3 regions of the Desulfovibrio sp. Huiquan2017 genome follow, and region 3 is predicted to be linked to each of the others. Evidence: predicted binding sites of a transcription regulator. Region 3 holds the regulator's gene; each other region holds the start of a gene.

Region 1 (7,638 bases), on a different contig from region 3:
ATTGACCCGCTGACCAACGAAATCCGGTTGAGCGAAGCCCTAGAAGAATGACCGGGCTTTTCAACGTGCCGAAAAATCTGTAGTATCACGCAGCAACTGCGATTTATCAGGAGAAATCACCATGACGTTCATCTTCTGGGCCCTGCTCGCCTATATCCTCGGCTCCATCCCGTTCGGGCTGGTCATAGCCAAAACCGCGTGCAACACCGACCCGCGACAGGACGGCAGCAAAAATACCGGCGCCACCAACGTGGCCCGGCTGTGCGGCATGAAATACGGCATCGCCACCCTGGCCTGCGATGTGCTCAAAGGCCTTTTGCCCGTGGTCTTCGCCGCGTCCTGGATCGAATCCCCCTTCGCACTGTCCCTGATCGCCCTGGCGGCCATCCTCGGCCACGTCTTTTCCTGCTTCATGCACTTCAAAGGCGGCAAGGCCGTGGCCACCACCGTGGGCGCTTTCCTGGGCCTTGCCTTCTGGCCCGCGCTCATCTGCGTGGTCCTGTGCCTGCTCATGATCTGGCTGACCGGCCACGTATCCATGGGCTCCCTGACCTTCGCCCTGTCCTTGCCGGTGCTTATGCTCCTGTCCGGTAATTTCGCCTACATCCCGATGGCCCTGGTCGTCATGCTCATCCTGTTCTGGCGGCACAAGGAAAACATCCGTCGACTTGCCCGAGGCGAGGAAAAACCCTGGCTCAAAAAGGAATAACCCGTGCAGAAGGCCTCCCCCAAGCGCTACGCCGTCTATTCCATCGGGGCTTCCATCCTGACCCTGGTGCTGAAATTCGGCGCGTGGGGGATGACCGGTTCGGTCGGCCTGCTCTCGGACGCCACTGAATCCTTGGTCAACCTGACGGCGGGCGTGCTCGCCCTGACGGCCATCACCATAGCCCTGCGTCCGGCCGACGAGGATCATGCCTACGGCCACGGCAAGGCCGAATATTTCTCCAGCGGCATCGAGGGGGTGCTGATCATTGTGGCCGCCTTCGGAATCGGCTACACGGCCATCGACCGCTTCTTCTCCCCCCAGAGCCTGACCCATCTCGGCCCCGGTCTGCTCCTGGCCCTGGTCTCTTCGATCATCAATTTCCTGGTCGCCCGGATCATGCTCCGCGCGGCCGAGCGCTTCGACTCCATTACCCTGGAGGCGGATGCCCGGCACCTGTTGACCGACGTCTGGACCTCAGTGGGGCTGGTGGCCGGGCTGGCCGTGATCATCGTCATGCCGGAGTGGAAGCTCCTCGACCCGATCATCGCCGCGGTCATGGCCGTGAACATCGTCTTCACCGGCCTGGGGCTGCTCAAGCGGTCCGTGGGGGGGCTCATGGACGACTCCCTGCCCGCAGAGGAACTCAGGCTCATCGCCGACGCCATCCACAGCTACGGCGGCAGGGAATCATCCTTCCACGGCCTGCGCACGCGCAAATCGGGCCCCAAGCGCTTCATCGACTTCCACCTGGTGGTGCCCGGCTCCATGACCGTGCATGACTCCCACGAACTCTGTGAACTCATTGAAGAACTAATCCACTCCAAGCTTCCCCACGCCGAGGTGACCATCCACGTCGAACCACGGGAAAACCAGGCCTCCTACGATGGCAAGATCGTGGGCGGGGCCTGCGCCGCATCCCTTGGCAGAGACTGTCCCATGACCTCGCCACTCCCGCCCAAGGACGAAGCGGACAAATAGGCCAGCACTCCCCGCTCCCCGCTTGACGGGACGTGGTCGCTTCTCCGAGCGCACCCTCGCCCTCACCTTACGTCGGATGCGGTCCAAGACGCATGGGCCGGGCCCGCACGCATACGGCGCGGGTCCGGCTTCCATTCAAAAAGCAAAGGACTGTCCGGAGAAAAGGGAGGTGTGCCGCAACAGCCGCCGAAGGCATCAGAACCCCTGTTTTTCCCAGGGGATGTTCCGCAAAATGGCCTCAACCACAGGTTCCAGGGTAGGCCGGTCCACGGCCACCGCCGGAATGCCGTCGGGGAAGACGTGACGCATGGCCTCACGCCCTTCCTCATCGAGCCTGTCCCACTTGTTCAGGACCAGAATGGACGGAATGTCCGACAGTTCCATCTCGTCGAGAATGGCGCGGACCGCTTCCACCTGCTCCTCCACTTCGGGATGGGAGGCGTCGCAGACCAGGACCAGCAGGTCGGCGGAGTCCAACTCCTCCAGGGTGGCCTGGAAGGCCTCCTTGAGGTCCGGCGGCAGGCGGCGGATGAAGCCCACGGTATCGGTCAGGACCACTTCGCGTTCCTCGGGGAAACGGATGCGGCGGCTGGTTGGGTCCAAGGTGGCGAAGAGCTTGTCCTCGGCCAAAACCTTGGATTGGGTCAGCGTGTTCAACAGCGTGGACTTGCCCGCATTGGTGTAGCCCACCAGGGAAACGATGGGCAGCCCCGCCTTGGCGCGGCGTTCCCGGGTCTGGGAACGGTGCTTGCGGACCTGTTGGAGTTCGTCCTTGAGCCGGGTCAGCCGGTCGTTGGCCCGACGGCGGTCGATCTCCAATTTGGTCTCGCCGGGCCCGCGTCCGCCGATGCCGCCCATGAGCCGGGACATGGCCCGGTTTTTCCCGACCAGACGCGGCAGAGTGTATTTGAGCTGGGCCATCTCCACCTGGAGCTTGCCGGACTTGGAGGTGGCGTGCTGAGCGAAGATGTCCAGAATGAGCTGAGTGCGATCCAGGATCTTGCGCTCTGTGATCTCGGCCAGATTGCGCATCTGGGTGGGCGAAAGTTCCTGATCGAAGATGATAATGGAGGCATTGGCCTGGAGGGCGCGGACTTCAAGATCGGCCAGCTTGCCCTTGCCCATGATGAACTTGGGATTGCGCTTGCGCACCCGCTGAATCATGGTCCCGGCAGCGGTCAGCCCGGCGGTGTCGGCCAGCTCGGCCAATTCCGCAAGGGAAAGCTCCTGCACCGGGCGTGGCGTCTCGTCCACGCTGACCAGGAGCGCCCGGTCCTCGTCCGAGCCGGTTCCCTGGCCGTCCGCCTGACGGCGGAACTCGTCCTCCAGGGCGGTGGTGACGGCCCCCAAATCGTGCTCGAACCGGTCCCAACGCACGGGCGGAAACAGCTCATAGCTCTTTTCGTCCGGATTGGGCGGCAGCAGATGGGCGGCCTCCACGGCCACGGGCGCCCCTTCGCGCACGGTCAGGGCGGCCACGGAGTCAAGGCGCAGGAAGACCATGTCCATGAGGTCCTCCTGACTGAGGGTTTCCTCGGCCAGATGGGTATGCAGCAGCCGCAGGCCGCGCAAACGGCCCGAGCTCATCCGCGCGCGGGGCAATTCGGGAATGTAGATGGACCGGTTGTCGCCCACCAGCACCATGACTACCTTGCCTTGGCGGTCAATGAGCAGGCCGAGTTGGCGGCCGGTGTCGGTGGACAGTTCGGCCAATTCGCGGCCCTGTTCGGTGGTATAGACCGAGTCGGTCGGGAACTGGCGCTGGTACAGGCGGGACAGGCGTTTGATCTGGTTGGGCTTCAACCCCTGGAGGTTGCCCTTGGGCTTCTGGGCTATGATTGTGCTCCCTGGTAAATTCGAATGCGGCCAAGAACGGCCGTTCCATCAATAACCGAACAGGGAGCGGAAATCACCCCGATTCTTTCGTTCTCGGCAGGATTTCCGCTCCCTGATCCATATCGTCAAAACCGCCTCCTGCCACGGACTCGGGCAGACGGCCCGGGCGCGCTGGCCCTAGACGTCGTTCTCGCTCAGGTACTTGGTAATCATGGCATCGTATTCACTGGTCAGCCGGAAGGTCAGGGTGGCCATCTCCTTGCGGAACTCAAGCGTCAGGCCGCCATGCTCCTTGATCTCCCTCTCGACCGTCTCGTAATACTGGGGATCGGGGACCACGCAGACGGAGTGGAAATTCTTGGCCGTGGCTCGAAGCATGGTCGGGCCGCCGATGTCGATCTGCTCGACAGCGGCCTTCAGGTCCAGTCCCTTGGCCACGGCGTCGGCGAAATTATAGAGATTGACGCAGACCAGATCGAAGGGCTCGATGCCGAAATCACGCAGGGTTTCCATGTGCGCCTCGTCGTCCTTGTCGGCCAGGATGCCGCCGTGGATGTGCGGGTGCAGGGTCTTGACCCGGCCGCCGAGGATCTCGGGGAAATCGGTGACGTCGGATACCGAGGTGACGGGCAGCCCGGCTTCTTTCAACATTTTTTTGGTTCCGCCGGTGGATACCAACTCACAGTCCTGGTCCACCAGGAATTTGGCGAACTCGGCCAGGCCGGTTTTGTCGGTAACGGACAGTATGGCTCGCTTAACAGGCAACAGATTCATCGCAACCTCACTTGATGTTTTGAGTGCCTGTGCCAGATTTGCCGCCCAAACGCAAGGCGCGGAAGGCCACGGTTTCCGGCGAAAAACAGCGCGAAAAACAGCGTCTTTTCCACAGGTGTTCATAAACGGAGAGAAACGCGGTCCGAAAACCGCGCCAAAACCGGGAACAGGCCCATCCCTCCGCACGGAACGTGGGTGGGACGTCCCCGGGCCGCCCTGCGTGACGCACTAAAAAACGGGAATCGGCGCTGAGGACCGCCTGCGGGAAGGTTCGGAAGGGGGAGAGTCCGGCCATGGACGCCAAACGTCGGAAAGCGACAAAACCGACGCACGGATTTCCCGCGCGAGGCATCGTCTCGTCCACGACAACGCGGCTAGCACGCCCGCGAGCCGATCTCAAGGCTGATTCCCCGCCCCGCTTCCACAAGGAATACGGGACGGGAAATCAACGGGAGGGGAGACCGTGATCAGGACCGGAACTGGTCAAGCATTTCCTTGGCCGCAGCGTTCTCGGGGTCCTTTTCGAGAAGGACCTCAAGCTGGCTGATGGCCGCGTCCTTCTGCCCGGCGCAGGCCAGGCACCCGGCCAGGGAGTAGCGCACTTCGTGCTTGGCCGGGTCGATTTCGAGGTAATTTTCGAGATGCGGAATGATCTCGTCGAGACGTTCCAGTTCATGGCCGAGCCGGATCAGGCTGAACAGGGCGACCATGTTTTCGGGATTCATACCGATGGCCTCGATGAACAGGGAGAAGGCTTCGTCCTTGTTGCCGTTCTCCATGCAGATGAGCGCTATCCCGGAAAGACTTTTGTCCGACGGCTCGACCTTGTGAGCCTTCCGGTACATGATCTCGGCGTTTTCCAGATCGCCGCGCTGGACGGCGACCGTGGCCAGGCCGAGATAGGGGTCGGGATGGACGCCGTTGGAACCGACGGCCTTCTTGTAGTACTCCTCGGCCTTGTCCAGCTCACCCATGAACAGGTAGCATTCGCCGAGTTCCTTATTGATTTCATAATCCAGATGACCACTCATAATTCCCCTCCATTTCTCCTTTGCCCGGAGGCCGGGCTGAAAAGATATCTTGGGCCGATTCGGCCAAAAGCGACATAGCAATCAATGTGCCAAAAGGTAAAAACCATGTTGCCGCAATCCGCCCATGTCACTCATAACATGCTGCACAGATTGAACTTCAATGAGACACCCACCACTCGGCACTCTCCCCGGCCCAGCTCCGGAACGGGCCGGAGCGGAAGAATCTACCGCGTTTTCCGCTCGCTTCGGCCAAGCCTGACCGCAGCCGATTATCCGAAAGTCTGACGTCACAGATGCTGTCTTTCACACTTTCCATTTAATTTCAATCAGTTATTTAATTGGAACGGGAGTTGCTTAAAGTCTGGCGGCCCTGGCGGAAAAACGTGCCCCCGCCGGACCGCAACCGATACGCGAATGCAGGAGGAGCAAGGCATGCGAGGACTTTTCGAGCAACATCTCAACGTCACGGCGAAGGTTATGGACCTGCGCCTGGAACGTCAAAATATCGTCACGGGCAACATCGCCAACGTGAACACGCCGGGCTACAAGGCCCGCCGTCTCGAATTCGAAAACCGCCTCCAGGACGCCCTGAATCAGAACGCCCTGGGCAAGCTCACCCGCACCCAGCAGGACCACCTGCCCACGACCTTCGACCCCGACGGGTTCAAAGGCGATGGACTCCAGGATTTTCGGGCGCGGGAAGTCTACGGCCAGGACGAAGTAAACCTGGACAAGGAAATGACCACCAGCGCCAAGAACACCATGATGTACAACGCCCTGGCATCGGTCATCAAGAAGAGCTTCGAGGGCATGAACAAAGTCATCATGGAAGGGAGCAAGTAAATGGACATCATGACAGCGATGGACATCGGCGCGTCCGGGCTCACGGCCCAACGGGCGCAACTCAACGTCATTTCCATGAACATGGCCAACATCCGCACCACCAAGACGGCGACGGGCGGACCGTACCAGCGCAAGTCGGTCTCCTTCGAGTCCACCCCGGTATACTCGCCCTTCGACCAGGCCATGCAGAACCAGCTCAACCGCGATTTGGAAGGGGTCAAGGTCCTCGGCGTGACCGCCGACAACCGCCCCTTCAAGCAGGCCTACGAACCCGACCACCCGGACGCCAACGATCAGGGCTATGTGTTCTACCCGGACATCAATGTGGTCGAGGAGATGGCCAACATGATGCAGGCCATGCGCGGCTACGAGGCCAACGTCCAGACCGTCCAGGCGGCCAAAAACATGTTTCAAAAAGCTCTGACCATCTCCCAGGGCTAAGAGTAAGGAGGTATAAGCAATGGTCGTCAAAAGCGTCGCTCTCAGCGCCTACCAGAACGCCATGGACATCCGCCGCCGCTCGGTGGACTCCATGGTTTCCCAGAGCCTGAAGAAACCCCAGGAACCCGTCCAGAGCTTCGGCGATACCCTCAAGTCCTCCCTGGTCAAGGTCAACGACCTTCAGGAAACCAAAGAGACGATGATCGAGGAGTTCGCCTCGGGCAAGACCCAGAACGTGCATGAATTGATGATCTCCATGCAGAAGGCCGGCATGGCCATGCAGATGACCGGCGCCGTCCGTTCCAAGATCATGACCGCGTACAAGGAAGTCATGCAGATGCCCTTCTAGGGCGCTGTGATTGACGCAATACCGCAACGTTAGCTGGAGAAAGAGAAGATGCCTCCGTTCGTCGCCGAATACTGGTCCAAGATGCAGGGGTTGTGGGCCGACCGCACCGTGTCCCAACGTATCCTCATAGGTGGGCTGGCCGCCGCCGTGATCATCTCCTTCGCGCTGATGATCTATTGGATGAACAAACCCGACTACCGGGTCCTGATGAGCAACCTCTATCCCGAGGACGCCTCCCGCGTGGTGGGCATGCTCCAGGCCCAAAAGGAAGACTACAAGCTCGAGAACAACGGCAAGACCATCATGGTCCCCGCGGACCGGGTCTACGAGCTGCGTCTCAAGGTCGCGGGCGAAGGCAACCTGCACGGCCAGGGCATCGGCTTTGAAATCTTCGACGAGGTCCAGATCGGCCAGACCGACTTCGTCCAGCACGTCAACTATCAACGCGCCCTCCAGGGCGAACTGGCCCGGACCATCACCGAATTTCCCATCGTGGACAAGGCCAGGGTCCACCTGGTCATTCCGCAAAAATCCCTGTTCATCGAGGACCAGGTCGCGCCGTCCGCATCCATTGTCCTGCAGCTCAAGGGCGACGGCAAACTCGAACCCGACGAGATCAAGGGCATCGTCAACCTGGTGTCCATGGCCGTTGAAGGGCTCGAACCCAAGAACATCAC
Region 2 (7,638 bases), on a different contig from region 3:
CTTCCACCTCGGCCTTGCCGTAGTCGGCTTCGGCCAGATGGGTGAGGATGGCGTAACGGTCGGCGTAGTCCTTCTCCAGTTTTTCGCGGAACGCCTTGGAGAGTTCCGGGTGGAACCGTTCCAGCATGGCGTAGCGGTTTTCGCCCGACAGGAATTCCTGAAGGGATCCGTCGGGAGCCTTGGACTCCAAGGTGAACGGATTCTTGCCCTGCTGGGTCAGTTCGGGGTTGAAGCGATACAGGGGCCAGTAGCCGGAGGCCACGGCCAGCTTCTGTTCGAGCTGGGTCTTGCCCATGCCCTTCTTGATGCCCTGGTTGATGCACGGGGCGTAGCAGATGATCAGCGAGGGTCCATTGTAAGCCTCGGCTTCCTTGAAGGCCTTGATGAGCTGCTGCTTGTCCGCGCCCATGGCCACGGAGGCCACGTAGACGTAACCGTAGGTCATGGCCATGCGGCCCAGGTCCTTCTTGCCGGTGCACTTGCCTGCGGCTGCGAACTTGGCGATGGAGCCGAGCGGGGTGGCCTTGGAGGACTGTCCGCCGGTGTTGGAGTACACCTCGGTGTCCATGACCAGGATGTTCACGTCCTTGCCGGAGGCGATGACGTGGTCCACGCCGCCGTAACCGATGTCGTAGGCCCAGCCGTCACCGCCGAAGATCCACACGGATTTCTTGGTGAACAGGTCGGCATCGGCCGCGATTTCCTTGAGGGCCTCGTCGGTGGCGCCGTTCAGGGCGGTCTTCAGGGCCGCGCCGGTCTTGGCGGAGCCTTCGGCGTCGTCCTTGGCGGCCAGCCAGGCTTCCAGGGCTTCCTTGACCTTGCCGGTGGCGGAAGCGGCGGCCGCTTCGCACTTGGCGATCAGGGTCTTGCGGCGGCTGTTCACGCCCATTTCGATGCCGAAGCCGAATTCGGCCGCGTCTTCGAACAGGGAGTTGCCCCAGGCGGGGCCAAAGCCGTCGTGGTTGGTGCAGTAGGGGGTGGACGGTGCGCTCGCGCCCCAGATGGAGGAGCAGCCCGTGGCGTTGGCGATGATCATACGCTCGCCGAAGAGCTGGGTCAGCACCTTGACGTACGGGGTTTCGCCGCAGCCGGAGCAGGCGCCGGAGAATTCCATGAGCGACTGCTTGAACTGGGAGCCCTTGACGGAATCACGCTTGAAGGCGTCCTTGTAGCTGACCGTCTCGGTGAAGTCGAAGTTGGGGACCTGCGCATCGGTCTGGGTGGCGATGGGCTTCATGACCAGCGCCTTTTCCTTGGCCGGGCAGATGTCGGCGCAGTTGCCGCAACCCAGGCAATCCATGGTGTTGACCTGCATGCGGTACTTCAGTCCGCTGACGTCCTTGCCCTTGGCGTCCTGGGTGACGAAGGTCGCCGGGGCGTTCTTCATTTCATCCTCGGAAACCAGCACCGGGCGCAGGGCGGAGTGCGGGCAGACGAAAGCGCACTGGTTGCACTGGATGCAGTTGTCGGCGATCCATTCGGGGACCTTGATGGCCACGCCGCGCTTTTCGTACTTGGAAGTGGACAGCGGCACGGTGCCGTCCTCGGAGAAGACGGAGACCGGCAGGTCGTCGCCCTTCTGGGCCAGGACCGGGCGCATGATGTTCTTGACGTATTCGGGCTCGTCGGCTTCGGGCTTGACGTCGTCGGCCAGATCCGCCCAGGCGGCCGGGACCGGAATCTCGACGATGGCGTCCGCAGCCTTGTCCACGGCGGCGCAGTTCATCTCAACGATCTTCGGACCCTTCTTACCGTAGGCCTTGTCGATGCCGTCCTTGAGCAGGCTGACGGCCTGATCGAAGGGAATGACGTCGGCCAGTTTGAAGAAGGCGGTCTGCATAACCATATTGATGCGGCCGCCCAGGCCCACTTCGCCGGCGATCTTGACCGCGTCCACGGCGTAGAACTTGAGGTTCTTCTGGGCGATGGTCCGGCGCATGGCGGCGGGCAGTTCCCTGTCCATCTGTTCGGCGGTCCAGGGGCAGTTCAGCACGAAGGTGCCGCCGTCCTTGATGCCGTCGAGCACGTCGTACAGGTGCACGTAGCTCGGGTTGTGGCAGGCGACGTAGTCGGCCGAGGCCACCAGGTAGGTGGACTGGATGGGCTTGTGGCCGAAGCGCAGGTGGGAGATGGTGATGCCGCCGGACTTCTTGGAGTCGTAGGCGAAGTAGCCCTGCGCATACATGTCGGTGTTGTCGCCGATGATCTTGATGGCCTGCTTGTTCGCGCCGACCGTCCCGTCCGAGCCGAGACCCCAGAACTTGCACTGGACGGTGCCTTCAGGGGTGGTGTCCAGGGTCCCGGTCGTGACGAGGGAGGCGTTGGTGACGTCATCCTCGATACCCACGGTGAAGTGGAACTTGGGGGCGGAAGACGCCATGTTGTCGAACACGGCCTTGGCCATGGCGGGCGTGAACTCCTTGGAGCCCAGGCCGTAGCGGCCGGCGGTGAGGACGGGACCGTTGCCCCGTTCCAGGAACACGGTGCTGATGTCCTGGTACAGCGGATCGCCCAGGGCGCCCGGCTCTTTGGTGCGGTCGAGCACGGACACGTACTTGGCGGTCTCGGGCAGAACGGCCAGGAAATGCTTGGCCGAGAACGGGCGGTACAGGCGGACCTTGATCAGGCCGACCTTTTCGCCTTCGGCGGTCAGGCGGTTAACCACTTCTTCGATGGTCTCGCAGGAGGAGCCCATGGAAATGATCACGCGCTCGGCATCGGGCGCGCCCACGTAGTCAAAGGGCTTGTAGGCGCGGCCGGTCAGGGCGGACACCTTGGCCATGTACTCCTCGACGATGGCCGGAATGGCGTCGTAGTGGGAGTTGGAGGCCTCGCGGCCCTGGAAGTAGATGTCCGGGTTCTGGGCGGTGCCGCGAATGTTCGGATGCTCCGGGTTCATGGCGCGTTTGCGGAAGGCGGCCACCTTGTCCATGTTCAGGAGCGGCTTCATGTCGGCGTAGTCGATGGTCTCGATTTTCTGGATCTCATGCGAGGTGCGGAAGCCGTCGAAGAAGGAGACGAAGGGCACGCTGGCCTCGATGGTGGACAAATGGGCCACCAGGGAGAGGTCCATGACTTCCTGGACCGAAGCGGCCGCGAGCATGGCGAAACCGGTCTGGCGGCAGGCCATGACGTCCTGATGGTCGCCGAAGATGGACAGGGCGTGAGCAGCGATGGCCCGGGCGGACACGTGGAAGACACAGGGCAGCAGTTCGCCCGCGATCTTGTACATGTTCGGGATCATCAACAGCAAACCCTGGGAAGCGGTGAAGGTGGTCGTCAGCGCGCCGCCGGCCAAGCCGCCGTGCACGGCACCCGCCGCGCCCGCTTCGGACTGGAGCTGGCGAACTTCAAGGGTCTGCCCGAAAATATTCTTGCGACCTTGAGCGGCCCATTCATCGGCGATCTCGCCCATGGTGGACGAGGGCGTGATGGGGTAGATGGCGGCGGTTTCACTCATGGCATAGGCCACCCATGCGGCGGCGGTGTTGCCATCCATCGTTTTCATCTTGGACATTGGATTCTTCTCCTATTGTGGGTCGTCGGGATTTCTCGGCGTCCGCCGAGCGAACCCGTTCGTTTGATGACACGGTGTATACTCAACATCCGTGCCAAGTTTGTGAAAATTTAAATCAGCCGTTTTTACAATGTGTTACAAAGAGAGGAAGTGAAAGAGGACGTTCCCGGCAAAGGGGGCAGTCTGAAAAATAGGACGAAATTTCGATTGCGGACATGATAAAAGCTCGACGCATGGGGTTTTGAGCGTAAAGCGGAGGCGCAAGGGAACGAACCAGGGGCGTCCGGAAAAACGGACAAGCCGGAACAGACCGGAATACGGGGCGTTTGGGGTTCACCCCTCCGTGGATCGAGCCCAGGCCGGACAGGCCTCTAACACGGCCTTCTGGATTGGGCAAGTTTCGGTATGTGCGCCCTTCAGGTAGCCGGAACTCATGAGAAACTCGCCGACGATCTCGCCGCCCACGAATTTGAAGCGGGTTTTGAACAGTTTGACCCAGGCCGCTTTTTCCAAAGGGTGGTGGGCATCCAGCCAGGCCTTGAAGGAGCCGTATTCGCGTTGCAGGTCCAGGATGGCGCCCGCGTTGTGGATGGCCGCATCGACCTTGAGGCGATTGCGGATGATGCCTGCGTCGGCCAGGAGCCGGGCCCGGTCCGCTTCGCCATAGGCGGCCACGGTGGGGATGTCGAATCCGTCGTAGGCTTTGCGGAAGTTTGGTTCCTTGTTGAGTATCGTCCGCCAGCTCAGCCCCGCCTGGTTGATCTCCATGATCAGCAACGCGAACAGTTCGCCGTCGTCCTCGATGGGAAAGCCATAGCGGGTGTCGTGGTACGCGCGGTCCACATCGTCCGTGTCGCGGGACGCGCAAAAATCGCAGTAGGAAGCGAAGTCTGCCATGGGTTTTCCTAAAGGGACAGGCCGTACTTCTTGAGCAGGCCGTAGAAATGTGAGCGGGAGAGTTTGGATACGTCGAGTATGCGGGGCAGGTCGCCGTCGCATTGGCGGATGAGCTCACCGAGGTAGACCTTTTCCGCAGTGCTCTTGAAATCCCGCAGTGTCGGCAGTTCCTGCTCGAAGATGTCCTCGAAGATATCCTGTCCGATTTTTCGGACAGGCTCCGTGTCCGGAGGGAACAGGGCTTCTTTTTCGGGCGGGGTGTTGGTCAACCGCTCAATTTGGGCCTTGGCGATCTGGATGCGCAGTTCGCGCGGCAAGTGCATGGCGTAGAGGGTTTTCTCGGTACCCGAGGTGACCACGGCCCGCTCCAGGATATTGAACAGTTCGCGGACGTTGCCCGGCCAGTCATAGCTTTCCAGGGCCGGGTTGAAGTCCGAGCCGAAGGACTTGGGCGGCATGGCGTACTGGCGGCAGAGCTGGTTGACCCGATATATGCACAAGGGCTTGATGTCCTCGGGCCGTTCCCGGAGGGGCGGCAGATGGATATGCATTGTCTTGAGGCGGTACAGCAGGTCCGAACGGAATGTCCCCTTTTCGACCATCTCGTCCAGGTCCCGGTTGGTGGCCGCCACCAGCCGGAAGTCGCTGGTCTGCTCGCGGGTGTCGCCCACCGGGCGGAAGGTTCGTTCCTGGAGGACGCGCAGAAAGGCCTTTTGCATGGACAGCGGCATTTCGCCCACCTCGTCCAGGAAAAGGGTGCCGCCGTCGGCCAGTTTGACCAGTCCGATGCGGTCGGCCTGAGCGCCGGTGAAGGCCCCTTTGCGGTATCCGTAGAGAGTGGATTCCAGCAGGGATTCGGTCAGCCCGGCGCAGTCCACGACCACGAAATTGCCGGACTTGCGCTTGGAGTTGGCGTGGATGGTGGACGCGAACAATTCCTTGCCCGTGCCGGTCTCGCCGGTGATGAGCACATTGGTCTCCGACCGGGCCGCCTGGGACAGGAGGTTGAAGCTGACCCGGATGATCGGGCTGTCGCCTACCACGCCGGTGAGTTCCAGGCCTCGGTCTCCGTCCCGGTCGCGTTTTTCCTCGTGGTATTTGAGGGCGCGGCCCAGGGTCAGGGAAATTTCGCGGATGCTGGACGGTTTGAGCAGGTAATCCCAGACGCCGCCCCGAATGGCCAACTCCGCACCGTCCGGGTCGCCTTTGCCGGTCAGGATGATGACTTCGGGCGGATCGGGCAGGGCCATGATGTCCGGCAGGATATCCAAGCCGTTTCCATCCGGCAGGCGGACGTCCAGAAAGATCACGTCGAAGGCCTTCTTGCGCATCAGCCGCAGCCCGGAGTCCAGGGTGTGGGCCGAGACGCAGTCATGGGTCAGCCTGGTGATCAGGCTCTCCATGGTCTCGCAGACATCGAGGTCGTCGTCTATGATCAATATCGCCGCCACGTCACTCCCCTTGTTTCTCGTTGCTCAGCACACTGCTGATGACCCGGGACAGATCCTGTTTGTCGTAGGGTTTGATAACCACCAGACGGATATTCGGCAAGCCCGCAGCCGCCGAAACTGCATCTTCGCGGCCGGAAATGAGAATAACCGGCAGGTCCCGGTCGATGACCGCCAGCCTTCGGGCCAGCTGGGTGCCGCTCATGCCGGGCATATCGTAGTCGGTGATGACCAAGTCGAATTCGTCGGGCATGTCGTTGACCCGGCGTAGGGCCGCGAGCGGGCTTTCCTGGCCTTCGACCACATAGCCCATGGTTTCGAGCAGGCGCGGCGTGGTCTGGAGTTGGTCCACGTCGTCTTCCACAAAGAGGATATGAGCGCCGAGGTTGCGTGGCGCGCTGAACAGGTTCACGTCGCCGCACTGGTCCGCGTCGCCCTTGGGCAGGTATATGGAGAACGTCGTGCCGCCGCCTTCGCGCGGCTCGACCTGGAGGCCGCCCTTGTGGCTGTGCACGATGCCGTGGACGACCGCCAGCCCCAGTCCCGTGCCCTCGGTCTTGTCCTTGGTGGTGAAGAAGGGATCGAAGATTTTGTCCGCGATGTCCAAGGGGATGCCCGGCCCGTTGTCCTCCACCACCAGGCGCACGTATTCGCCCGGGGCCAGTCCGATCATGTCCGCGTCCTCACGCGAGACCTCGGACTGGTCCAGCCGGACCTCGATGGTCCCGCCCGTGCGGCGTAGGGCATGGAAGGCGTTGGTGCACAGGTTCATGACCACTTGGTGGATCTGGGTCGGGTCGGCGTACACGCAGGCCAGGTTGTCTTGGATGCGCGAGCGGACCTCGATCTTGCGCGGCATGGAGGACTTGAGCAGTTCGATGGCCTCGGTGATGACGCCGCTTACGTCCGTGGGCCGGAATCCCTCGGTGGACGGACGGCTGAAGGCCAGAATTTGCTTGACCACCCGGCCGCCGCGTCGGGCCGCCTTGAGCACCCGTTCCAGATCCCTGGTGGTCATGGACTCCGGATCCAAGTCGCTCACGGCCAGTTCGGTGGAGTTGATGATGCTGGTCAGAATGTTGTTAAAATCGTGCGCGATGCCGCCCGCCAGCGTGCCGATGGCCTCCATCTTCTGGGATTGCAGCAATTGTTTTTCCAGGTTCAGCTCGGTGGTGATGTTGTCGGCCATGGAGAGTATGCCCACGATTTGGCCGGAACGGTCGGTGATGGGCACCTTGGTGACTTCGATCCAGGCCGGATCGCCCGCCGCGTTGACCAGTTTGCGCCGTTCCTTGTGGAATGCCTGGCCCTTGCGTATGACCTCTTTGTCCGCGTCCGTGGCCCAGGAGGCGTACTCCAGATCCTTGACGACCTCGTTGATGACCCGGTTGACGATACCCGCCCCGTGTTCCAGACCGAAGAATTCCGAAAAGGCCCGGTTGGTGCCCAGGTACCGCCCGTCGGCGTCCTTCCAGGACACCAGTTGCGGAACCGTGTCCATCAGCGTCTCCTGGAAGGCCAACTGGTCCTTGATCTTTCGTTCGACCTTGCGCCGTTCGAGCATGGTCAGGGTCAGGAAGATGAGCACGAGGACCAGCAAGACGAAGCTGACCATAATGGTCCAGAACACTTCCTTGGAGAGTTCGTAGAATGCCTTGGGGGCATTGAGTATGCGGCTTCCCTTGGGCAGCAGGTTCATGTCCAGCTTGAGCCGCTTCATGACCTTGTAGTCGAAGATGTATTCTCCGGTGGTTTCGCGGGACACCGGGATGTCGT
Region 3 (7,638 bases):
CGGTCCCAATGGCGCGGGCAAGACGACCACGTTCTACATGCTCGTGGGCATTGTTCAGCCCAACACCGGCGAGGTGTCGCTGAACGGCCAGCCGCTCACGGACAAGCCCCTGCACGAGCGCGCCCGCCTCGGCGTCAGCTATCTGCCCCAGGAAAGCTCCATCTTCAAAAAGCTTACCGTGCGCCAGAATCTCCAGATCATCCTGGAGCAGACCAACCTGACTTCACGGCAGCAGCGGGCCCGGGCCGAGGAACTCATGGAGATGTTCACCATCACCAAGCTGGCGGACCAGGCGGCCATGTTCCTGTCCGGCGGCGAGCGGCGCAGGCTTGAGATCGCCCGGGCGCTCATCCTCGATCCGCAGTTCATTCTTCTGGACGAACCGTTCGCGGGCATCGACCCCATTGCGGTCATCGACATCCAGGAAATAATCTCCGTGCTCAAGTCCATGGAGATCGGCATCCTCATTTCCGACCACAATGTCCGGGAGACCCTGAACATTTGCGATCGTGCCTACCTTGTCTACGAAGGGACGGTCATTCTGGAGGGAGCCCCGTCTGAAATCGTCACATCCAGCCGCGCCCGGCAGATCTATCTGGGCGAAGATTTTCATCTCTGATCTCCTTGCCCTTATCTTTTTTTCGCTTTCCCGATTTACACCGTACCCAAAGGTTGGTACACTTTTTTCATACCATCAATGTGCCCTGTGTATTTACAATAGAAACAGGATGTTATCACTATTGTGTTGCATCCTTAAATTCTCTGTGGCATAGTTGGTTTGAAAAAAATGGTGGGCGGGCGAAAAAAATTTTCGTTATCCAGCAGCCGATAAATACAACTTCAAGCGAGTGACGAATCATGGGATTGGAACTTCGGCAACAGCTCAAGCTCTCTCAGCAACTGGTCATGACGCCCCAGTTGCAGCAGGCCATCAAGCTGCTGCAGTTATCGCGTCTTGAACTACTGGAGACGGTGCAGCAGGAATTGTTGGAGAATCCCTTTCTTGATGAGACCGAAACCGACACCGAGGTCCCAGACAAAGCGGAGGCCCTGACCGAATCCCAGGCCGAGGAGGAGTTGGTCCGCAACGCCGACTGGGAAAACTATCTCGGCGAATTTTCCTCCACCTCCAAGCAGGCCATGTCCCGCGACATGGAAATGCCGGAAGAGGGTATGTCCTTCGAGGCGCGGCTGGCCTCCAAGCCTTCCTTGGAAGGGCATCTCAACTGGCAGATGCGTCTGTCCAGCTTTTCGGAGCAGGAATTGGCCATCGGGGACGTCATCATCGGCAATCTCGATTCAAACGGCTACCTGCAGGCGTCCATGGCGGAGTTGGGTGCCATGGTCCAGGCCTCCGAGGAGGAGATCGAATCCGTCCTGTTGCGCATCCAGCATTTGGACCCTGTGGGCGTGGGTGCCCGCAGCCCGCAGGAATGCCTGCTGGTCCAGATGGAAGTCCTGGGCTACGACGACCCGACTCTGGTCTCCCTGGTGCGCGACCATCTGGAGGATCTGGAAAAGAATCGCTACAAGCCGTTGGCGCGCAAATTCAAAATCTCCATGGACGAGCTCAAGGCATACCTGGACCTGCTCCAGACGCTCGATCCCATGCCCGGCGCCAATTTCTCCAGCACCGAGCCGCATTACGTCAGCCCGGACGTGTTCGTCTACAAGTACGGCGAGGACTTCGTCATCATCCTCAACGAGGACGGCATGCCCCGGTTGCAGATGAATACCTTCTACGTGGATTCCATGAAGGGCGCGGCCGACAAGGAGAAGGAATATTTTCAGGAAAAGATGCGTTCCGCCGCATGGTTGATGAAAAGTCTGTACCAGCGGCAGCGAACCCTGTATAAAGTGGTTGAAAGCATCGTCGGTTTTCAAAGAGCCTTCTTCGAAGAAGGCGTGACAAAGCTCAAACCCTTGATCCTCAAGGAGGTAGCGGAAGATATCGAAATGCACGAATCCACCGTGAGCCGGATCACGACGAACAAGTATGTTTCGACTCCCCACGGCATTTTCGAGCTGAAGTTTTTCTTCAACTCGGCCTTGGATCTGAACGACGGTTCCCAGGTGGGCTCGGAGAGCGTCAAGGCGCTCATCAAGCAAATGATCGCAGACGAAGACACGAAGAAACCGCTCAGTGACGAGCGCATCGGCGAGATCCTCCAGGAAAAACTGGAAGTGAATATCGCCCGGCGTACGGTCGCCAAGTACCGCTCGGCCATGGGCATTCCTTCATCTTCAAAACGCAAGCAGTACTTCTAGAACTGTTTGGCACTCTCAACCAGGAGGCGGCGTATGAACATCAGCTTCACTTTCAAGAACTTCGAGCCTTCCGATCACCTCAAGGGGTATGCGGAAAAGCGTTTTGAAAAGGTAGCAAAATACGTTTCCGATGCGGAGGCAGATCTCCAAGTCAATCTGCTGGTCGATAAGTTCCGCCACAAGGCGGACGTGATCCTGAACTCGGATCGCATTCATATCTCGGCCTATGAAGACTCGGAAGACATGTATTCCACCATTGACATGGTCCTGGACAAGCTGGAAGCCCAGCTCCGCAAGATGCGGGAAAAGATGAAGAACCGCCCCAGACAGGCGCGTCCGAATAAAATGGTGCAGATGAACTACCTGTCCTATGAGGACCTCGCTGCCGGTTCATCCCCCACCATCGTAGGCACCGATGCATACGAGCCCAAGCCCATGTCCGTGGACGAGGCCGCCATGCAGCTCGATGCCCTTGACAATGAATTCCTGGTCTTCCGCAATGCGGAAACCGAAGGCGTTAACGTAATATACAAGAGGAAGAACGGCGATTACGGCCTGATCGACCCTGGTAACTAAGCATGAAACTCAGTGATTACCTGGCGAAGGAGCTGATCCTTCCCGAACTCGCGTCCGAGACCAAATCGGACGTTCTGCAAGAACTCGTCGCCCCCTTGGGCGAACAATATCCAGAGATGGACACGGACCATGCGGTCCGTGTCCTTCTCGATCGTGAACGGCTCGGCTCCACTGGCATTGGGGACGGTATCGCCATTCCCCACGGCAAGCTCGAAGACCTGGAAAAGGTCATCGTGGTCGTGGGCCGCAGCCACAAGGGTGTGGAATTCGAGGCCCTGGACCATAGTCCCTGCACCATCTTTTTTTTGGTGCTGGCCCCGGAGCAGGTAGCGGGCATGCACCTGCGCGTCCTGGCGCAGATCTCCCGTCTTCTCAAGGACGAGGAATTCCGCAAGGCGTTTCTGGCGGCCGAAGACCTTGAGGCCCTCTGGGCCCTGCTCAAGAGCGTATAACCCCGGGACGGACACCGTTGACCGCGACCAATCCTTTTCCCGTGGTGATCGTCACCGGGCTCTCCGGGTCCGGCAAGAGCACCGCCCTCAAGGTCTTTGAAGATCTGGGCTTCTTCTGTATCGACGGACTGCCGTCCGAGATATCGCCCAAGCTGGCCGACCTCATCCTCAAATTCGATACCAAGTATCGCGGCCTGGCGCTGGGCATGGACCTGCGCCAGTTCGAGTTCGTGGACGGATGGGGACAGGCCCTGAAGGGGTTCGCCGAGCTCGGCATAACCCCGCAGGTCCTCTTTCTTGAAGCCAAGATGAGCGAACTGGTCCGGCGTTATGCGACCACCCGCCGGCCGCATCCGCTGGAGAGCCGCAACCTGGGCCTGGAAGCGGCGTTGGAAATGGAAAAAAAGCTGCTGGAGCCGGTCCGTTCCGGCGCGGCCCTGGTCCTGGACACCACGGACTACTCCATCCACGACCTGCGCCGGGTCATTCAGGCGAAGTGGTCATCCCTGGAAACGGTGGGTATGGGCATGCGGGTGCACATCATCACCTTCGGCTTCAAGTACGGCGTGCCGTCCGAGGCGGATCTGGTCTTCGATCTCCGTTTTCTGCCCAATCCTTATTTCGACAAATCCCTGCGGTCCTTGTCCGGCCTGGACAAGGCCGTGTCCACCTACGTCCTGGACAATCCCACGGGGCAAGGGTTCATTCAACGTTTCAAAGATTTTCTGCTTTATATCCTGCCGCTTTACGCTGAAGAAGGACGCTACAGGATCACCCTGGCCTTAGGCTGCACCGGCGGCCGGCATCGGTCGGTTTCCGTGGCCGAGTCGGTGCTGGCAACCCTGAAGGAAAAAGGGTATACGGTTTCGATCGAACATCGACATATGGAACTCGGTTAGACATGGTTGCAAAGACTGACAAAAAAGACGGCGTGATCGGCGTGGTGCTGGTTACCCACGGCAGCTTCGGCGAGACCCTGCTCGGGGCGGCCGAGATGGTTCTGGGCCCCCAGGACAATTGTCTGGCCGTGGGCATCGACGTGAACAAGGGCGTGGACGAAGCCCTGGAAGGCGTGCGCAAGGCGATCCAGTCCGTGGAGCAGGGCAAGGGCGTCCTGGCCCTGACCGATCTGTTCGGCGGTTCGCCCACGACCATGTCCCTTTCCCTGATGAAGTCGGAAAACCTTGAAGTCATCACCGGCGTCAACCTGCCCATGCTCGTGGCCACCCTGCAATCCCGTTCCCTGAAACTCCACGACCTGGCCGAAAAGGCCATGGAAGCAGGGCAGCAAGGGATCAAGGTCGCTGGGGCTATGCTGCGCAAGAAAGCGAAAAAGTAGGGACCGCGCCGTGACGTTTGTTCGTATAGACAACCGCTTGATTCACGGCCAGATCATTGAGACGTGGCTGCCCTATACCGGCGCCAAGACGGTCATCGTGGCCAACGACGAATTGGCTCACGACATCCTCCAGCAGGAAATCATGTCCCTGGCCATCCCCCAGGCGGTGAAGAGTTCCTTCGTTACCGTGGACGAGGTGCCCTCGGCCATTGCCCGACTCGGCTCCAACGTCGGCGACGACGGGGCCATCATTCTTTTTTCCAACTGCGCCGATGCCCGCCGGGCCTTTGATTCCGGCTTCGGCTTCCATGTGCTTAACGTCGGCAACATCCACTACAGCCCGGGCAAGCGACAGATATCCCCAAGCGTGGCCTTGTCCGACGAGGACGAGACCTGCCTGCGTCAGTTGAACCGCCAGGGCGTGGAACTCGATTTCCGCTGCGTGCCCAACGACCCCGTACAGGTGAGGTTCTAGGCCATGCTCATGCAACACTCCCTCGCTTGGTTCGCCCTGGTCGCTTTTTTTTTGCCCTCTTTTCCCAATTCCGTTCGTCGCTGACCATCGGTCTGCTTGAACGGCCCCTGGTGGTCGGCTTCTTCTGGGGCGCAGCCACCGGTGAATACACCACCAGCCTGTATATCGCCATATTCTTCGAACTGTTTTGGCTCGACCTCATCCCGGCCGGTACGTATATTCCACCACAACTCACGGCGGCCACCTTTGCGGCCCTGACCCTGACCACATGGTTCGGCCTCGAGCAGCCGTCCAGGATCATGCTCGTGCTTTTCGCCAGTATGCCGCTGGCCTGGATCGGCACCAAGGTGGAAGGGTGGCTCCGCGAGCGGGAGCAGGGCAGTTACAACGCACTGCTCAACTGGGCGCGCAATCCCGATTCCAAGCATCTGCCCGGTGCCCTGGTCCTGCGCTCCATGGCGCGCGGGCTGGTCATGAGCTGGGTGACTTTTCTAGCGGCGGTCCTCATTCTCAAGGAAGCGTTCGAGCTTTTTTTCGCCCTGTACCCATCCCTCTTCACTCATCTGGATGTAACCTGGGCCCACCTTTGGGTGGCCGCCTCCCTGGGCGGACTCATGGCCCTGCGCCTGAAGCGGGCCTACGTCATCCTGGCCACGGGCATCATCCTTGTTGCCTTGTTCCTGCTTCTGCCCAATCTGTGGGCGTGATCCCGTCCCATCCCCCGACGCTTTTTCCCATTTGTCAGGCTTGTCCTTTCTTTGCGATCATATTCACATGGTTGGTGAGGACTCGGCCGCGTTCAAACATTTCCACCGGGCGAAACGGCAGGGTGGGAAATCCGCCGGAAGGCCTTGTGCCCCATGGTTTGCGGGAGGATTGTGCCGTTCCCGCAACGGACGCAAATCTTTTCGCGCTTTTCTCACTTTGGCTGCGCTTTTAGCTTGGCAGTTTGGAGTGTTTGTGATATCTGTCACATTCTGTTTTTGATGCTCAATTTCCTTATACAGGATAATTCAATTTAGGAGGACTTAATATGGCTATTTTGGTTGTTGGACACAAGAACCCTGACACCGACACCGTCGCTTCCGCGATTGGTGCCGCCGACCTGTACAGCAAACGTGGTATGGAAGCCAAGGCCGTGACTCAGGGAGAGATCGCTCCCGAGACCGCCTTCGTGCTCGAAAAGTTCGGTTTCGCCGCTCCTGAGATCGTCACCGACGCCACCGATCAGAAGATCATCCTGGTGGACCACACCGACATTTCCCAGACCATCGACAATCTGGACAAGGGTGAGCTTCTTGCCGTCGTTGATCACCACAAGCTGGGTGACATCACCACCGCCGGTCCGCTGGAGATGTGGGTCTGGCCCGTGGGCTGTTCCGCCACCGTGTTGAAGTCCATGTACGACTTCTACAATGTCGAGATTCCGGCCAATATCGCCGGTATCCTGCGGTGCGCCATCCTGAGCGACACCGTCATGTTCAAGTCCGTCACCTGTACCGATGCCGACAAGGCCGCCGTCGAAGCCCTGGCCAAGATTGCCGGTGTCAATGACATCATGGCCCTGGGCATGGAGATGTTCAAGGTCAAGTCCGCCGTTGACGGCACCTCCGCCAGCGAGCTGGTTTTCCGCGACTACAAGGACTTCGACATGTCCGGCAACAAGGTTGGCATCGGCCAGTTGGAAGTCGTGGATCTGTCCATGCTGGACGCCCACAAGGATGCTCTGCAGGCCGAGATTGAGAAGGTCAAGGCCGATGGCCGTCATTCCGTCTTCCTGCTCTTGACCGATATCATGAAGGAAGGCTCCGAGATGCTCATAGCCTCCGACGATCCGGCTGTGGTCGAAAAGGCCTTCGGTATCGCCACCAAGGGCGAGCCCGTCTGGCTGGAAGGCGTCATGAGCCGCAAAAAGCAGGTCGCCCCCAACTTCATCAAGGCCTTCGAAGGCTAGTAGCTCAAGACTACTGTTAGTGCGCAAAGTCGGGCCCGCCAGCATTGTGCTGGCGGGCCTTTGCTTTTGGCCGATACCCCGTAGCGACCGTCCGGACGGATCGCGGGGGCGATTGCCGTGCCGGGCCGGAGATGGGTTGAATCACGCCCGACAAAGCACGCCTTAGCTGAGGGAGGGGGCTCTCGATCCCGCCGCACCTGGGCTTTCAACATCTTGATTTTCATTCATAAGCCCTAAAAAAAAGGACGGCTTGTGGCCGTCCCTTTCGAGGAGATGACGATAAAAGGCCCCGGCATATGCCGGGGCCTTTTTAAATATCACAAAAGACCGGCGGTTTTCAGCACGGCTTTCAATTTGGGTTTGTTCTCGTCCTGCAAGGGAACTATAGGCAGGCGGAACTCCGCATCCTTGAAGATGCCCATCATGGCCAGGGCGGTCTTGACCGGGATGGGATTGGTCTCCAGGAACATGGCCCGATTGACCGGGGCCAGCTTGAGATTCAGTTCCAGGGCCTTTTCATGATCCTTGTCGAAGAACGCCTTGCACATGGCGCTCATGGCCTTGGGCATGATGT

What was found. The regulator sigma-54, encoded in region 3, starts transcription at its own class of promoters, with help from an activator protein. The targets are predictions, from matches to a motif close to CTGGCACGGNNNNTGCTT.
Region 1: flgB (flagellar basal body rod protein FlgB) is a predicted target of sigma-54. The motif match lies at 5,667-5,684, and genes of this name have one in related genera.
Region 2: nifJ (pyruvate:ferredoxin (flavodoxin) oxidoreductase) is a predicted target of sigma-54. The motif match lies at 3,598-3,615, and genes of this name have one in related genera.

The regions. Positions count from the first base shown of each region.
Region 1 covers NZ_JAFMPN010000003.1:57,109-64,746, forward strand. Annotated here, with positions in the region: gene J0909_RS03010 (ribonuclease catalytic domain-containing protein) at 1-51, shown strand, start outside; gene plsY (glycerol-3-phosphate 1-O-acyltransferase PlsY) at 122-709, shown strand; gene J0909_RS03020 (cation diffusion facilitator family transporter) at 713-1,687, shown strand; gene hflX (GTPase HflX) at 1,883-3,490, opposite strand; gene J0909_RS03030 (IMP cyclohydrolase) at 3,701-4,297, opposite strand; gene J0909_RS03035 (tetratricopeptide repeat protein) at 4,765-5,328, opposite strand; gene flgB (flagellar basal body rod protein FlgB) at 5,761-6,171, shown strand; gene flgC (flagellar basal body rod protein FlgC) at 6,172-6,612, shown strand; gene fliE (flagellar hook-basal body complex protein FliE) at 6,632-6,961, shown strand; gene fliF (flagellar basal-body MS-ring/collar protein FliF) at 7,010-7,638, shown strand, end outside.
Region 2 covers NZ_JAFMPN010000016.1:57,261-64,898, reverse strand. Annotated here, with positions in the region: gene nifJ (pyruvate:ferredoxin (flavodoxin) oxidoreductase) at 1-3,517, opposite strand, end outside; gene J0909_RS14505 (DNA-3-methyladenine glycosylase I) at 3,851-4,414, opposite strand; gene J0909_RS14500 (sigma-54-dependent transcriptional regulator) at 4,423-5,865, opposite strand; gene J0909_RS14495 (hybrid sensor histidine kinase/response regulator) at 5,867-7,638, opposite strand, start outside.
Region 3 covers NZ_JAFMPN010000014.1:6,658-14,295, forward strand. Annotated here, with positions in the region: gene lptB (LPS export ABC transporter ATP-binding protein) at 1-619, shown strand, start outside; gene rpoN (RNA polymerase factor sigma-54) at 859-2,268, shown strand; gene hpf (ribosome hibernation-promoting factor, HPF/YfiA family) at 2,302-2,844, shown strand; gene J0909_RS12875 (PTS sugar transporter subunit IIA) at 2,847-3,296, shown strand; gene rapZ (RNase adapter RapZ) at 3,314-4,195, shown strand; gene J0909_RS12885 (PTS sugar transporter subunit IIA) at 4,198-4,635, shown strand; gene J0909_RS12890 (PTS sugar transporter subunit IIB) at 4,646-5,110, shown strand; gene J0909_RS12895 (PTS sugar transporter subunit IIC) at 5,137-5,817, shown strand; gene J0909_RS12900 (manganese-dependent inorganic pyrophosphatase) at 6,144-7,064, shown strand; gene dapA (4-hydroxy-tetrahydrodipicolinate synthase) at 7,382-7,638, opposite strand, start outside.